Regions from separate parts of the Bacillus nitratireducens genome, predicted to be linked through region 2. Evidence: a T-box and tRNA genes for the amino acid it is inferred to sense, from the RefSeq annotation. Region 2 holds a T-box; the other holds one or more tRNA genes.

Region 1 (8,457 bases), on a different contig from region 2:
ACCATCCATACCTTGTATTGACATGCGATCTCCATTTTCCCTAGAACGAATACGAAGTGGATACGATATATCATTATACTTAGCAACAAACACTGTTTCATTCATGTTACTTGGTATATCCTCGCTCACCTCTGTTACAAATTTATCTCCGTTCGGTAATGTAATTGTCCCGGGTACTGATAAATCTTGCAAAAAAGGAGAAACAATTTCTTGTTTAAATCCAAAGCTACATTCTTCGTATGTACGAATAATTTTCAAGCCACCTGGAAAATCCAATGAACCTGAAGGTTGTATCCGCTTAAAAAATTCAATCACCTTGTCAATATGTATAGAAGAAAGCGAAGATGGAATCTTATATTCATAAAGATAGTTTAATATTAGTTGAATCCCTCTCCTTTGTAAAGGCATAGACATGGATTCAAAGGCAGGAATTGATAAGCTAATTTGTTTATCGCTTTTTTTTGTAATTACTTTATTCATTTTCTCAAAAGCTAATTCCTGCAAATAAGCCTCATCCTCTTGCATCTGCACGCTAAATTTTTGGAATTTCTCATGCATTTGTGGATTTTCCTCTTTCAAATAAGGAAGGACATATTTACGTAATCGATTCCTTGTATATACTTCCTTTTTATTACTCGGATCTATACGTGGAATAACTTTTAACTTATTACAGTAATCAACAATCTCTTCCTTAGTTACTCCAAGTAACGGCCTAATTAAATATCCATTATGAAAAGGACGCTTCACTGCAATTCCTGCGTATCCTTTCGGAGTACTCCCTCGTACAAGGCGCATTAAAATTGTCTCTACTTGATCATCTCCATGGTGACCAAGAGCTACATATCTCGCATCATATTTCTTCATTATTGTTTCCAAAAATGCATATCTGCATTCTCTAGCAGCAACTTGTGCATTCATTCCATATTGCTGTTGATATTGCGACACATTAATCCTTATCGTCTCACAAATAACTCCCAGCTCTTTGCAAAGACCCTGTACAAACTGTAGGTCCTCATGAGATTCATTACCTCTAAACATATGATCCACATGTGCTACTACAATTTCGAGTTGCTTTTCTGCCCTTTTTTCTAACAAATAATATAGAAGAGCTAAAGAGTCAGGACCGCCAGAAACCCCTACAACAATTGTTGAATGTTTCTTTAATACATCATGCTGCTTTACAAAGTCATCTACTTTTCCAACAAATGCATCTTTCAACTTCGCAATCACCTTTCATTAAACAAGAACAGCAACATTAGTTACCCTGTATATAATGGTACAACTTTTACAAACATTGTGCAAAAAAAAGATGTACAAAACTCACATTTTTATCTTACATTCCTCCTGTAGATTCAACAAAGTAATTACATTACCTTTTTAATCAAAAAAACCTAGGTAAATACCTAGGTTTTTTTGATTATTTTATTGCGCCTGCATTCCCACTATCGGAATCGTAGCCCACTTCGGCATATTTTTCTTTACTTTCGCCACAACAATAGTCATATCATCATTTATATAACCATCACCAGACCTAATTACTTCTTCCATAATAATATCAGCTATTTCTTGTGGATCCTCTGTTTGTAGTTCTTTAATTTTACGTTTTATCCATAACTCATGATTCTCCACATGTTGCGCTCCCTCAAAAATGCCATCACTCATCATAATAAGAATATCACCCGTTTTTAATTGCTCACCAACCACATCAACTTCAACATCTTCAATAATTCCTATCGGCAAATTACTTGCCTCAATTTTCAAAATATTATTGCCGCGTTTAACAAAACTCGGCGTCGATCCAACCTTTAAAAACTTCGCACTCGCATCCCGTAGATCTACCATAGCCAAGTCAAGCGTGGTATACATCTCCTCTGTCGTTCTTAAAGAAAGAATTGAATTGATGGACTTAATCGCTATTTCCTCATCAATACCTGATTGAAGTATCTTTTGTAATAATTTTACCGTTTCCCTACTCTCCATATGAGCCCTTTGCCCATTTCCCATACCATCACTAATCGCAAGTGCATATTTTCCAACACTTAAATCCATCATCGCGTAGGAATCGCCTGAAACAAATCCACCACCTTTTGCAGCCGTAGCCAATCCTGTATCAAGAGAATAGGTCTTCGCTGAGCCAAATGATATTAAACTGTGACCATTTGGATAAGAGGATTTCTCTTCATGCTTAACAACGATATTTTCTTTTAAAATATCCGAGAGCATCGGCGCAACCAATTTTTCACATTCTCCATGCTCATTAGATGCAACTGGAATCAACATTTCAATATCAATACTTCCTCTGTCTAAACAATAAATATCAACATGCTCCACTTCGACACCAAAATCACGAAATGCTTGTAAAATCTGCTCCTCCTGCGCTTGATGGTTCTCTCTTTCTCGTTGTATCTCCTTAGCAAAGTCTTCCATTACTTTTGATACACCTAGTAATTGCTCGGCTACAATTCTACGATTTTCCTTCATTTGTTTTCTTAATTTCTGTCCCTCATAGAAGTGATCTAATTCACCTGCTACTAAATCCGTTACTTTCTTCCCTCTCACACAATGCTTGTCCCATTCACGAACTAATTTCCGATTATGCTGCAACGTTCCTTCTTCTGTCTCATTCATTATTTGTTTCATATAATCGTACGTTTTATCAAAATTAACTACCCAACATTGATCCTTCTTAAAGCACGTTTGACATGTTTTTGCAGTAATTGTACTTAAAAATAAATCCGCTTCTGTTTCTTTATCTTCCTCTTCCACGTACCCATATACAGAAAAACTATTAGACAAAGCAGCAAATACATTAGCAAATTGATTGATTTTGTTCGCTGTAACATCGCGCATTCTTCGTAAATATTGTTGTTGATCTTGTGAGTGTTCTTGTGTACCTGGCATAAATTTAGCAATACGATCCATAACAAGTTTCGGTGTTAATAAAAAGAAAACAATTGCCACACCAGATTCAATTAAGGTTGTTACAATACTTGTTTGCTTGTCTACATATAACGTAATTAAACTTGTACCAATTAATAACCCTAAACTAACTCCTATACGCTTCCCTTCTTTCAACAATCCCCCAAGCAATCCTGAAAAGGCAAGGAGGCTAAGTTGAGACAAACTAGACACATTCGCTAAACTTAATATCAATCCAGTGACGACTCCCACCGTGGACCCTGTAGCCGCGCCAGCAATAAATGCAAATACTAATACTAAGTATCTAGTGAAAATATGTTGAATAGAAACATCATAAACGAACCAATCTGTTGTACCCGTTAAAACAGATGCTAGCAATATAATTAAACAAACAATTTCTTCTGTTTCTAACGCTTGTTGTTTCCCTTTCCTTTCCACCAATAGTGGAACACTTTGCAGAAATATCATCGTTAATACGAAACTAAGTCCTGCTTCGATCGTACTAACGAGCAAGTCATACATGGTGACGGTCTGTTGTGCAAAATATACAACAACTAAATGTGCGGTTAATGCGGAGATAAATACTTGGAATGGTACAAGTCCAACAGTTTTACGTGTAAATCGACTAAAGAAGATATTATAAATGAAGAAAGTAAAAATAGATGCAAAAGTAAAAAATAAATTATCTATCGAAACTGAAAGTGCTCCTCCCATCAGAGCTAAAAATGCGAGCGGCATTTTATCTCGCTTCATAACATAAACAGCAGCAAAAAACGGCAATGCAAAAGGTAAGATGTTCGTTAATATATATGCTCGTCCCAAAAGAAAACCAATAACAACAATTATGAATCCCCATCTAAAGAAAACTTGTTCAAATTTCATTCGCAACTTACTTGTCCACTTCATTGTTCCAAGCTGACTTTCATTCATCGCCAATGCACTTGTATTCATAGTATTCCTTCCTGCTTTAGGCATATTTTTAACACCACCTGCATAGTTTAATTACTGTAATTATAAAAGATGATTATTGGGATTTTTGTCAAAACAACAGTTTTCACTTTTATAATCGTTCGACGTTTTATTCGAAATAAGTCTACATATATACACAGTATTTAATTTATCCATTTAAAGTCGATGGAATATTCAGAAAATATAGGGTGATTTTGTAGAAGTGTTGTATGTCTTAATTTACTTAACAAAAAAAGATCATGCAATTTGCATGATCTTTTTAGATGACCCGTACGGGATTCGAACCCGTGTTACCGCCGTGAAAGGGCGGTGTCTTAACCACTTGACCAACGGGCCGTTAAATTAAATATAGCGGCGGAGGGGATCGAACCCCCGACCTCACGGGTATGAACCGTACGCTCTAGCCAGCTGAGCTACACCGCCATGTCGTCGTATTTAACGGACAATTAGTATCTTACATCAGATATGTTTTAAAGTCAACACATCTCAAAAACTTTTTTAAAATATATTCTCTCACATAAAAAAGTACCCGAGTAATTACTCTGGGTACCTCTCTATATGCTAAGAATTAAACGGACTTATTATCCGCGACGTGCGCCACGGCCACCACGTTTAGATTCTGTGTTACGCTTTAAAGAAGTTAAACGATCTTCACTATCTTTTAAAAAGCGTGCCATCTTTTGCTCAAATGTTTCTTTTGGAGCTCGGTCGTTACCGCCACCGCGGTTATCTCTGTTGAAAGAACGATTATTACGTTGTGGACGTCCAGAACGTTGTTGATCACCACCGCGTTGTTGGTATTCACCACGTGGACGATCTCCTTCTGTTTTTTCGCGTTCTTTCGCTTTTTTAATAGATAGACCAATCTTTCCATCTTTTTCAACATTAATAACTTTTACTTCTACTTGGTCGCCCACTTTTAAGTGATCGTTAATATCTTTCACATAATTATCAGCAACTTCACTAATATGAACAAGACCCGTTAAGCCTTCTGGCAGCTCCACAAAAGCGCCAAAATTTGTAATACCTGTTACTTTACCCTGTAACTTGCTGCCTACCTCGATTGACATAAAAAAAATGCTCCTCCTTAGTGGTTAAAAAGTCAAATTTTACTTTATTATATATAATCCTAAAATATAGTGTCAATAAGACATACTCTACTTAGAAACAGGAAAAATTATCTCCCCTTTTCCGGAGAAGAAATAATCCCTTCTAGCAATCTTTAAAACGTACTCTTCATCATTTAACTTTTGAACTTCGTCTTTTAGACTTTTTTCCTTTTTCGTTAATGAATCCAGTTCTTTTTTCATGTCCTTAACTTTTGCCTCTTTTGCTTTAATGGAACTGTTTTGTTGATAAAACGTTACACTAATACTCGCAATAATTGTAAAAGCAAAGACAAGAAAAACCGCTAAACGGCGATAAAGTCGCTTCCTGTTCTCATCCGTTTGTATTATATGTTCTTTAACAGGATTTGGACTCTGTTTTTCGATTGTTCTTTGTCTCAGTTCCCTCATTTCCGAGGTCCCCCTAACTTCTTTTTTATACGCTCCCATAATTGGAAGGTATGTCCCTTCAACTTTGCTATATATTGCAGGAACCCTACATGCTTCGTTATAAAAAGTTTAACACGATTAGGGAGAAGTTTCCATATGAGTGAAGCAATAAATCGAACAGGCCAGAAAAAAACTTTCCACATGAAAAGTAATATCCAAATCGCCATTTTCCATAACACACGTCCAATTGAAAGCAGTACACGAAATAAGAATAATATAAATGCAATAAATAGCTGCGCTATAATAATAACAGGTTTTATCATGAGTAGCTGTATAATTCGAACAAAAAATTGTATTGTTTGCACAAAAATATGGATGAGAAAATTTAACATCTTCATGTATAATGCTTTCAATAAACTTTGATATGCCGCAAAACCGCATAATAATGCCAAAAATACATATATACGTAATTCAGCTTCATTCACGAGCAGTAATACATAAAAAACGAATAAGGCTTGGACAATCCAAAATAGTATATCATGTATAAATACAAGCCAACGTTTACGCTCTTGGCGTTTTAAGAATCGTTGATACGTATCTAAAGATGCACCAATCCAAGCACCCATTCCAATCATTGAAAGCATTGTATACAACTGAATTGTTAGGCTCATTTAAACAACTTACTAAAGAAACCTTTAGTTTTCTCCCCTTGGTTCTCATCAATATACAGCATCTCATGAATTTTCCCTTTAATCGATACAACACCCTTTTCTACATCTAAATTCTTCATCTGTAAATTTTGACCACGAATTGTTAAAAAACCCATTACAGTCTCCAGTAAAAACTCTTCGCTATCAAAACTCTCCACTTGCTTTACACCGGTAATATCGATTACACGCCTGCCACGCATGATAATATCATGCTCTACAGAAACATTTTGTTGATTAGAAGACATAGGTGAGTAACCATTATTCACGAAAATCCCCCCATAGCTTTATACTAGCTAATAGTAATGTATGAAGGGGTGACCCATTTTAGAACAAGCCTTCTTCCGCTTTTACTTTTTCTTCGCGAACTATACTATACATGTTCGCTGCATCTTCTTTTTTAGTCGTTTCTTTCAATTCATTTACTTTCACAGTTACTATTTTTTGACCAAAACGAATTGTTAATTCATCATCTACCTTTACATCTGAACTCGCTTTTGCCACTTGACCATTAATGGATATTCTTCCTTGATCAGATACTTCTTTTGCTAATGTTCTTCTTTTAATTAAACGTGACACTTTCAAAAACTTATCTAAACGCATATCAAGTCCCCCTATTAACGCTCTGTTTGTTTGGCCTCTTCCCATAAAACATCTAACTGTTCTAATGATAAATCTTGCATTTCTTTATTCATTTCTGCTACTTTTGCTTCCATGTATAAAAAACGACCGGTAAATTTCTCATTAGTTGAATGCAACGCTTCTTCTGGATCTATTTTATAATGACGAGCTATATTAACAAATGCAAATAATAAATCACCAAATTCACCTAGCATCTTTTCCTCATCCATGTTTACAACTTCTTGCTGGAATTCTTGCCATTCTTCTAAGGCTTTCTCTATCATCGGCTGCACATCAACCCAATCAAATCCAACCTTTCCAGCTTTCTTCTGAATTTCATAAGCACGCATTAGCTGCGGTAAGCTTTTTGGAATACCCGTTAAAACAGATTCTTTCACGAATCCCTTTTCTTGTTTTTTAATCTCTTCCCAATTCGCAATTACTTCATCAGCATTATTTACATCCGTATTCCCAAACACATGTGGGTGACGACGAACCATTTTCTCAGATAAAGTTCGGATAATATCGTCTATAGAGAACCAACCTTCATCCTCTCCAATTTGGGCATGAAGCATAACTTGTAATAATATATCACCCAGTTCTTCTACTAAATGATCATCATCCTCTTCATCAATGGCTTCTAGCACCTCATATGCTTCTTCAATTAAGTATTTCTTTAAAGATTGATGAGTTTGCTTTTTATCCCACGGGCAACCATTCGGTCCACGAAGATCAGCAATAATTGCTCTAAGCACATCAAACTGCTGATACAAGGATGCACGTTCCTTAACTGGTGGTACATATACACTCGTTAAATTATTTAATTCTGTTTCATGATCTAACATGTATAATGGCACTTTTTTTACTTGCTCAAATGAAGTTCCTGCAGCTGTTACGATATACACTTCGTAATCATCTGGCAACATCTCCATTAACGGTAGTTTCACATCTGAAGCAACAAACGCATCATACACTTGGCAAAAGATTAAATGTTGACGTAACTCTAATTGCCCTCTTTCAAATGATGTAGCATCAATTAATTGAAATCCTTCAATCGGATCAATTTTTAGGCTCGCAAACATCGGATCAAGGAAACTTTGTCCACCTTCAAGTCGCACTTCAATATTTGCTACCTCTCCTTTTTCCAAAAGTAGCTGAACTGTTCTTTCTGCTACAAGCGGATGACCAGGAACCGCATAAATAATTTCTGTACCTTTAGCTTGTTCTAACAACGTATTCGCGATTGTTTCATATACGATTTCAAATGTATCATGCGCTTCGTATACATCGTCAAAAGCTGTATATTTTATGCCTTCTTTCTCCAATTCTTCTATAACTGGGTGTTCCTTCGTTCTAACAAACATATGGTCCGCTTCTTTTATCTTTCGATATACACCCATCGTTAACTGATCTAACTCACCAGCACCTAATCCTAAAATAGTAATAATTCCACTCACAACCAGTCACCTCTATCCACTCTTCTTCAATGAACCTTCTTTTTTCTCTTGTTTCATAACGGTTCCTAATTCTTCTTTTGTAAATACACGTAATTTTAAAATTAAAAACATATATGCTAATCCGCCGATAGCTACACCTAACAGCGCTTCAAGCGTCGCAATTCCTCTATGTCCTGTATCAATTACTAATCCAGACATTCGCAACACACGCATAAAGATTATTAATACAAACCCCATACCAATGCCACTAATAACTACACCTAACATATTCCGCTTATCAATAAGCGG
Region 2 (8,457 bases):
GAATTTGACGTAAGTTTAACAAAATCTACAACGCTATCCTTTATCATTTCTAAAAAGAATATTAAGATTGTCACGAAAAAATGGATTAATTCTAATCACGAAAGCATGATTGGAAAAAGTTATATCATTCCAACTAAAGCCTTTCATTATTTCTTACCTATCATTTCTGAAACAGAAGATGAAATGAACATTCAAGTACAGAGCTTTGGGCTATACGGCGAGCTTCTACTAAATGAAAGATTACTTATTGATAAAAATAACAAATATAATGCAAAAATCGCCAATTTTTTTGAATCACTAAATGAAAACGTACATCAAGCATTACGCGGATTACAAATTCGTTGTATATAACACTACTAAAATAGTAAAAGGAGAATATAATGAAAAAATTACTAGTAACTATGATGTTATCGTTAGGTTTTTTAACTGTTCCATATATGTCTGCAGAAGCAGCTTCAACTAACGAACAGCTTATCGTTGACACGAAATTAAATAAAATGGATTTCTATCAAAATGGAAAGTTTATAAAAAGCTTCTCTGTCGCTACTGGCAAAGTTGCAACGCCTACACCAAAAGGTACTTTTCAAGTGGTAAACAAAATTAAAAACCGTCCTTATTATAAAGGACATGTTAAAGGCGGCGATCCACGTAATCCACTCGGTGATCGTTGGCTCGGATTAAATATGGCAGGAACATACGGAACAACGTATGCAATTCACGGCACTAACAATAATCAAGCGATTGGTAAAGCTACAACACTTGGCTGTATTCGCATGTATAACAATGATATACATTGGTTATTTGAACGTATCCACGATCGTGCCACTGTCACTGTAAAATAACATATGAACCAGATTTACATGTAGCCAAGAATTTTATATCTTGGCTTATTTTATTTATTCATTTACAGTAGCGAAACAACTATACTTGCATATATAATGAAAGTAGACTGCACTAAATAGCATCGAAACATCGATACACATGGATATTAAAATTAAACAGTTATAATATTTTATAACTGTTACATTGCACACTATAATAGAACTACTGTGATTCTGAAATATTCAGTTCCAATAAACAATTCCCCTTGCTACTTTTATGATTACTTTATAGCAGGGGCTTATTATATATATAACCTGAGTCATCCAAAAATGAAGAATTCGAATATTGCAGTAAAAAGCGTTATTTAGGAGGTGTTACTATGACGCATATACTGGTGATTGAAGACAACCCAGATATACAAGAACTTATTCGTGAATTTTTAACTGCCCAAAATTTTACCGTTGATGTGGTTGGCGCTGGAACGGAAGGAATTCTTCTTTTCCAAAAAAATTCATACGACCTTGTCCTCCTTGATGTAATGTTACCAGATATAGATGGTTATAGTATTTGTAAAATTATGCGAGGACAGTCTGATGTACCAATCATTATGTTAACAGGCTTACATAATGAAGAAAGTGAAATTAAAGGGTTTGAGTTGGGCGTTGATGACTATATTACGAAACCGTTCCATTACACGGTATTTATTAAACGTGTAGAAGCTGTATTAAGAAGAACAACAACGAAGGAAACCGAAACTGCAACTATACTACAATTCCATGAATTGATGTTAAATTCTACAGCATATGCGGCTTATGTTCATGGCAATCAAATTGAACTAACAACTAAAGAATTTGAGATTATATATACTTTGTTACAAAATCGAGGAAAAGTATTATCAAGAAGTGATTTGTTAAATAAGGTATGGGGCTATGAACATTATGGTGATGTAAGAGTTATAGATACACATATTAAAAATTTAAGAAAAAAATTGGGGATCCCTTATATTAAAACGGTGAAAGGCATTGGCTACAAAATCGAAGCATAGCAAGGATAACATCACCAAAAATATTTTCATCAAAACCTTATTGTTTTGTGTTCTTTTATCACTTTGCCTGTATCAAATTATTTATTTTCTAGCTTTAGACTATGATAAAGAGCGTTATGCGCAAAACCCTGAAACTCAAACTGTGGAACATGCGGATTCAGTTACGAATCATGAACAAAATAATAGAGAAGAAAATAAAGTTGTTTCAGAGGGTAGCATCTCAAATTTCCAGTCATCTATTATAGATTTCAAAACACTCTCTACAGCTATTAATCATCTTTTGCAACCTAGCCAAACTGCAACTGCAAAAGAAAATGCAGAAAATCTTTCGGGGGAAAGCAACAAAACTGAATCACATACTAAAGCGGAACAAACGGCCGCTAACACTGCTTCCTTACATACACAAAATGCAGAAAAGAAAACAAATGAAACACATGATAGTCCAAGTTTAGCAGATGCCTTGCAACACTTAGCTCCAAATATTGGTGTAACAATGCTTGCATTATCTCTGCTCGGTTCTTTAATTTATGCCAAACTAATTGCCAAACCTTTTCAATATATAAGTGATACTTTAAAAGATATTATAAATCTGGACTGTTCAGATAAACAATCACCTAACAAAAATACAGATCAAACAGATTTCAATTTACAAGTAGCGGCTTCACAAGTCCCAACTATTGTGAGGAATCTACACGAAACAAATAAAGATTTACGAAATGAGCTCAAGAAAGAACAACAATTAGAACAATCTCGTAAAGAATTTATGTCTATGGTATCCCATGAATTAAAAACACCTATCGCAGCCGTTATGGGACAACTAGATGGCATGATTCACGGAATCGGTGCATACCAAGATAGAGACAAATATCTAAAACGATCCTATGAGATGATGCAAGATATTAACGCACTAATGGAAAAGATGTCAGAATTATCCAAAATGCAAAATCCTCAATTCAAACCGAATTTAGAAGTTATTTCACTATCTAACATCATTGAGGACGTTATGAGGAAAGTAGATTATTTTATATCTGTAAAGCAATTAACTGTTCAATCTAACATTAAACAAGATGTAACAATTTTAGCTGATCCTAAATTTATTCAAACTGCTATTTTTAATATTATTTCAAATGCAATTCACTATACAATCGATCATCAGTATGTATATATAAAGCTTTATGAAAAACCGAACGGTTACGCATTAGAGGTTTTAAATACAGGTTCACAAATAGATGAGGACAAACTCGCTCATCTATTTGAGCCTTTCTATCGCGCTAATCCTGGAAACAATGGTTTAGTACAAGGTAGCGGTCTTGGATTATATATTGTAAAACAAATACTAGATAAACATCAGTTTCCTTATGGAATACAAAACACACCTCAAGGTGTAAAATGCTCAATTGTCTTTCCAAAAGCAATGTAAACTACTACTATAATTTCATACCCCAAACTCATACTTCGTATGAGTGGCGGAATTTTGTAGAGTCTCTTACTCTGTTTCGTTCGCCCGTTGTCCTTATTAGGATAACGGGCGTTTTTTATTTATCCCGATTGGTGCGGGCTAATAATCAGTGAGGGATGAACACCCTCCACTGATTAAAGTTTCACTTTATATAAGGAGGTTTTCCCATGGAAAAATTTAAGTATTCATTATTAGTTTTATTCGGCGCTTGTAGCTACGGCGTACTTTCAACTATTTTTAAGCTTGGATTCATCGATGGATTTTCAGCACACCAACTACTAGGAGGACAATATGTCTTCGGATGGATTGGCCTACTTTTACTTGTCCTTTTCTTTTCACGTCATAAAGTATCAAAAAAACAATTCTTTTCGTTACTAACAGTCGGCACCACAATGAGTATGACAGGTATTTTCTATGCTATTTCGGTAGAAGAACTGCCAGCCTCTATCGCTGTCGTTTTACTCTTTCAGTTCACTTGGATTGGTGTAGTCATCGAAGCAATTGCCAACCGAACATTCCCAAGCCGTGAAAAAGTTATATCTATTATTATTTTGTTTACTGGTACATTGTTTGCTGGTGGAGTATTTGAAGGACTTGGACAAAACTTTTCGACGAAAGGTATTATCTTCGGGCTATTAGCTGCCGTCTCTTTCTCATTCTATGTATTTGCAAGCGGGCGCGTCGCTACAGATGTTCCGCCTTATACGAAAAGCTTTCTTATGACAACGAGTGCTACTCTTATTGTATGTTTATTTTTCCCGCCTACCTTTTTAACGGACGGCGCTTTACAAGCAGGCCTATGGAAATATGCTTTCTTCCTTGGACTGTTTGGAGTTATTGTACCTGTCATTTGTTTTTCAATTGGTGTACCGAAAGTCGGAACGGGGCTTGGGACAATATTAGGTGCAGCTGAATTACCAACAGCAATTATCGCTTCTATTACACTTGTTCATGAAGTTGTATCGCTCATGCAGTGGATTGGGATTGTATTTATATTACTCGGTATTTTCACACCACAACTACTTACTGCTAGGAAAGAAAAAAAACATAATCGTGTGCATAGTGCATAGAAAAAAGACCTTTCATTTACTTGAAAGGTCTTTTTTCTATATCTCACTTTACCGCTCCATATAACTTCTCTATCTCATGCTCAATTTGTTTTACATCAATTCGTTCAAATAATGGCTGCACGCTATCAATTCTATTGGGCAACGTATTTTGAGGTTCCCAATTTTGTTTAACAATCGACAATATGTTTCTAACTTTCTCACTTGAAAATGGTAAAAACGGTTCAAGGAGATTTGCAAAATTAGCGATAAGATAAACACAATTATAAATCGTTTCTTCACATGAAACTGGGGCATCTTCTCTTTGTTTCCAAGGCTGCTTTTCATCAAAGTATTTATTTGCAAAACGTACTGCATCAAATATTGTCTCTAATGCCACCTTAAATTTTGCTTGCTCAATCAATTCCCCTACATTTTTATATAATCCTTCTATCTTCTCCTTCAGCTCTACATTAATAATTCCCTTCGGCACAATGCCATCATAATACTTTTCAATAAACTTTAATGTTCGGTTCACAAAGTTCCCATATGCACCTAACAATTCACTATTATGACTGTATATGAATTCACGCCATGAAAAATCAGTATCACGATTTTCTGGTGCATTTACTGTTAAAAAGTAACGAATAGAATCTGGATTATAGCGTTCCAATATATCAGGTACCCATACTGCCCAGTTTTTACTTGTCGATAACTTTCTTTTTTCTACTGTTAAATACTCATTCGAAACGATATGACGCGGGATCGCTTCTTCTCCTATTCCAAGTAATACCGCTGGCCAAATGATGGAGTGAAACGGAATATTATCCTTACCATGTACATAATATGTTTTCGCATCTCTATTCCAAAACTCTTGATCAGCTTTCTCTGTTTCTTCAGCCCAGTGTTTACTCGCTGAATAATATCCTGTCACCGCTTCAATCCATACGTAAATTTTCTTATCTTCATATCCTTCCACCGGAATTGGTACCCCAATTGGTAAATCACGTGATACTGCCCTATCTTGTAATCCTTCCTTTAAATATCTCTCTGTTAATTGAATTGCATTGTCGCGCCATGTTCCTTTCTGCTTTGCAATTTCTACAGCCGCTTTAATTTGCTGCTGAAATTTATGCAATGCAAAATAGAAGTGCTCTGTTTCCTGTACTGATGGCGTACTACCACATAACTTACACTTCTTTTCTAACAAATCGAGTGGATCTAAGATGGCAGAACAAGCATCGCATTGATCTCCTCTTGCTGCCTCATGACAATGTGGACAAAGGCCTTCTACATAACGATCTGGTAAAAATTGCGTACACGTTTCGCAATAAGCTTGTTCAACTACTTTTTTATAAATATAGCCTTCTTCTAATAAACGCAAAAAGACTTTTTGAACAGTTTCATGATGGTGCTCACTATCTGTACGTGTATAGCAATCATAAGTAAAACCAAGGCTACGAAAACATCGCTCAAACTCTTCGTGATACTTATCAGCAACTTCTTTCACCGTCACACCTTCTTGTTTTGCTCTAATTGTAATCGGTGTTCCATTACAATCACTTCCTGAAACATACAACACATGCTCACCTTTCGCCCTATAATAACGTGCTAAAATATCTCCTGGTAACAAACTAGCAATGTGTCCAAGGTGTAACGAACCATTTGCATACGGCCAAGCGCCTCCAATAAAAATACTCATCTTATATTCCTCCTTTAAAATATAAAAAGCCCCGCCCTTATCTTAAAAAAGATAAGGGCGGGGCTGTATAAACAGTCGCGGTACCACCTTATTTCGTCAGTCATTCGCATAACTAACCTTAACAAGTACGGAGCAATTCATGCTCGTATACTGTGGTTTTGATAACGAGTACCAACTCTCGTCGCCGCCTACTATTATCATTTGATAAGTTCAGAACGAAGCTCAAAGGCCATTGTTCAAATGAATATTCTTGCTTCTTCTCAGCTACCGAAGCTCTCTGGAAAGAATGGTTCCATTCTACTTTTCCTTTTCAACGCTTTTATGTATAAAACGTATTTTACGACTTAACAACAGAAAAATCAAACTTTAATTCAAAAAAGAACAGGAAACCCCACTCATTCACCGAATAACTATATGTTCACAAAAGGAGTGATAAAATTGAATCAAAAACAACTAAGCACGATTAATGAAAAAAGCTGGAATGCAGCTGCTTATGAAGCTTGGACGAATCGTCACGGCACACCGACAGAATATGCAAAAAAACTCATGCAAGATCCTGTTCATGAAGTCTCCTACTATTTACCTTACATACAATCTCCAAAAGGAAAGCGTATTATTAATTTACTCGGATCAAAAGGTAACAAAGCAGTTGCTCTTGCTCTTTTAGGAGCCGATGTAACAGTTGTAGATATTTCAGCAAGTAACGAAAAATATGCAACCGAACTAGCCGAGGCTGCTGGCGTCTCTATTCAGTATATCGTTTCCGATGTACTAGATCTAAATCTATCTCAGTCATTTGATATCGTGTTACTGGAACTTGGCGTGCTCCATTACTTTTTAGACTTAGAGCCACTCTTTCATATAATCTCCCACTTACTAAAACAAGATGGGACATTTATACTGCGTGATTACCATCCCGTTTATACAAAATTATTAGGAGTAGATCATCCATCATTTCGAGCAAATGAAAATTATTTCGATGAAGAACTTATTGAAGATGACGTAGCTTATAGTATCCTCCTTACGGAATCGCAGAAAGCTGCTGTACCGAGAACAAAAATTAGGCGCTGGACACTAGGAGAAGTTATTACAGCAATGGCAGAAGCAAATTTCAAGATTGAAAAATTAATTGAAGAACACGGATCTCATCAAAGGTGGGTCTTCCCTTCTACTTCACCGGAAGGAATTGAAGAACGTATACCCGGGCTATATACATTAATTGCGACAACATGCAAAAAAGGATCCCTTCACGGATAGGATCCTTTTTTTGCATGCTTACGCATATAAGTTGAGGTTGGAGATTACCATAATTCTGTAGAATAGGACACAAGATATTTCAACATTCGTCTCTGACTTACGTCGTCAAAAAGGGGTATGACCAACATAACGAAGAGTAATGTTTCAGTTGATAGTGATAATCGTTATCAACTAATTAGAAGTATACATGATGTTATTTCGAATTACAATAGGATTTCTTATTTTTATTTAAGAACTTTTGATATATAAATGTATACATTTATATATCATTCACTTATACTCATCTGCCCTTTTCCATTATCCGCTATAATTTTCATTGAATAGATTAATAACCTTTAAAATAAAGAGGGATTACTTTTTTAACCCCCTTTTGTCATTTACAACTTTCAGCTTTAAGGGGTTATTTACTGCACTTATCCCGCATATCCGTTATAATGAGAAACGATATCATTAATATTTAGGGGGTGCTACGCATGTCACAACAAGCCTTTGAAGAAAAGTTATATGCCAACTTAGAAGCTGTTATTGACCCTGAACTAGGTGTTGATATTATCAATCTTGGATTAGTTTATGACGTTACAGCAGATGAAAATAATAATGCTGTCATTACAATGACGATGACTTCTATCGGTTGTCCAATGGCTGGCCAAATCGTATCAGACGTTAAAAAAGTATTATCAACGAACGTACCTGAAGTAAATGAAATAGAAGTAAACGTTGTATGGAATCCGCCCTGGACAAAAGAACGTATGTCACGTATGGCGAAAATCGCATTAGGTATTCGTGACTAAATAAAGAAAAGACCTGACAATCCAGTCAGGTCTTTTTCTCTTATTATTTTACTCCTACAGCATCATAAGCTTTCGTTACAGCTTGTACAGCTTTAGAGTTTTTACCGTATAAATCCTCTGCTGATTGAAGTGCAGCTTGGCGCATCATTTTAAAGTCAGAGTTTGCAGTTAAATATTTTGTAAGAGCACGATAGTAAATTTTTTCTGTCGCTTCACGGCCCACTCCAGTTACTTTCACATTGTAATGCGTGCCGCCCTCAGACACTAAATACGCCGCCTTATTGTTAATACTACTGTTAATATGAACGCCGCCATTATCAGCTGTTCCAGTATAA

What was found. The T-box of region 2 lies ahead of metG (methionine--tRNA ligase). A T-box ahead of a tRNA ligase gene usually reads a tRNA of that ligase, here a tRNA-Met.
Region 1: it has a tRNA-Met gene. The T-box ahead of metG (methionine--tRNA ligase) is inferred to sense a tRNA for this amino acid. The anticodon was not compared.

The regions. Positions count from the first base shown of each region.
Region 1 covers NZ_JAUMJO010000015.1:13,736-22,192, forward strand. The annotation lists gene tilS (tRNA lysidine(34) synthetase TilS) at 1-1,218, opposite strand, end outside; gene spoIIE (stage II sporulation protein E) at 1,423-3,894, opposite strand; tRNA gene Q3V31_RS28830 (tRNA-Glu) at 4,153-4,224, opposite strand; tRNA gene Q3V31_RS28835 (tRNA-Met) at 4,238-4,311, opposite strand; gene Q3V31_RS28840 (S1 domain-containing RNA-binding protein) at 4,470-4,958, opposite strand; gene divIC (cell division protein DivIC) at 5,046-5,405, opposite strand; gene yabQ (spore cortex biosynthesis protein YabQ) at 5,402-6,055, opposite strand; gene yabP (sporulation protein YabP) at 6,052-6,360, opposite strand; gene Q3V31_RS28860 (RNA-binding S4 domain-containing protein) at 6,419-6,694, opposite strand; gene yabN (bifunctional methyltransferase/pyrophosphohydrolase YabN) at 6,709-8,169, opposite strand; gene Q3V31_RS28870 (putative polysaccharide biosynthesis protein) at 8,182-8,457, opposite strand, start outside.
Region 2 covers NZ_JAUMJO010000005.1:472,410-480,866, reverse strand. The annotation lists gene Q3V31_RS21240 (DUF3978 family protein) at 1-351, shown strand, start outside; gene Q3V31_RS21235 (L,D-transpeptidase) at 381-842, shown strand; gene Q3V31_RS21230 (response regulator transcription factor) at 1,202-1,867, shown strand; gene Q3V31_RS21225 (sensor histidine kinase) at 1,845-3,287, shown strand; gene Q3V31_RS21220 (EamA family transporter) at 3,494-4,396, shown strand; gene metG (methionine--tRNA ligase) at 4,440-6,074, opposite strand; T-box leader at 6,125-6,397, opposite strand; gene Q3V31_RS21210 (class I SAM-dependent methyltransferase) at 6,513-7,331, shown strand; gene Q3V31_RS21205 (metal-sulfur cluster assembly factor) at 7,805-8,122, shown strand; gene Q3V31_RS21200 (M4 family metallopeptidase) at 8,166-8,457, opposite strand, start outside.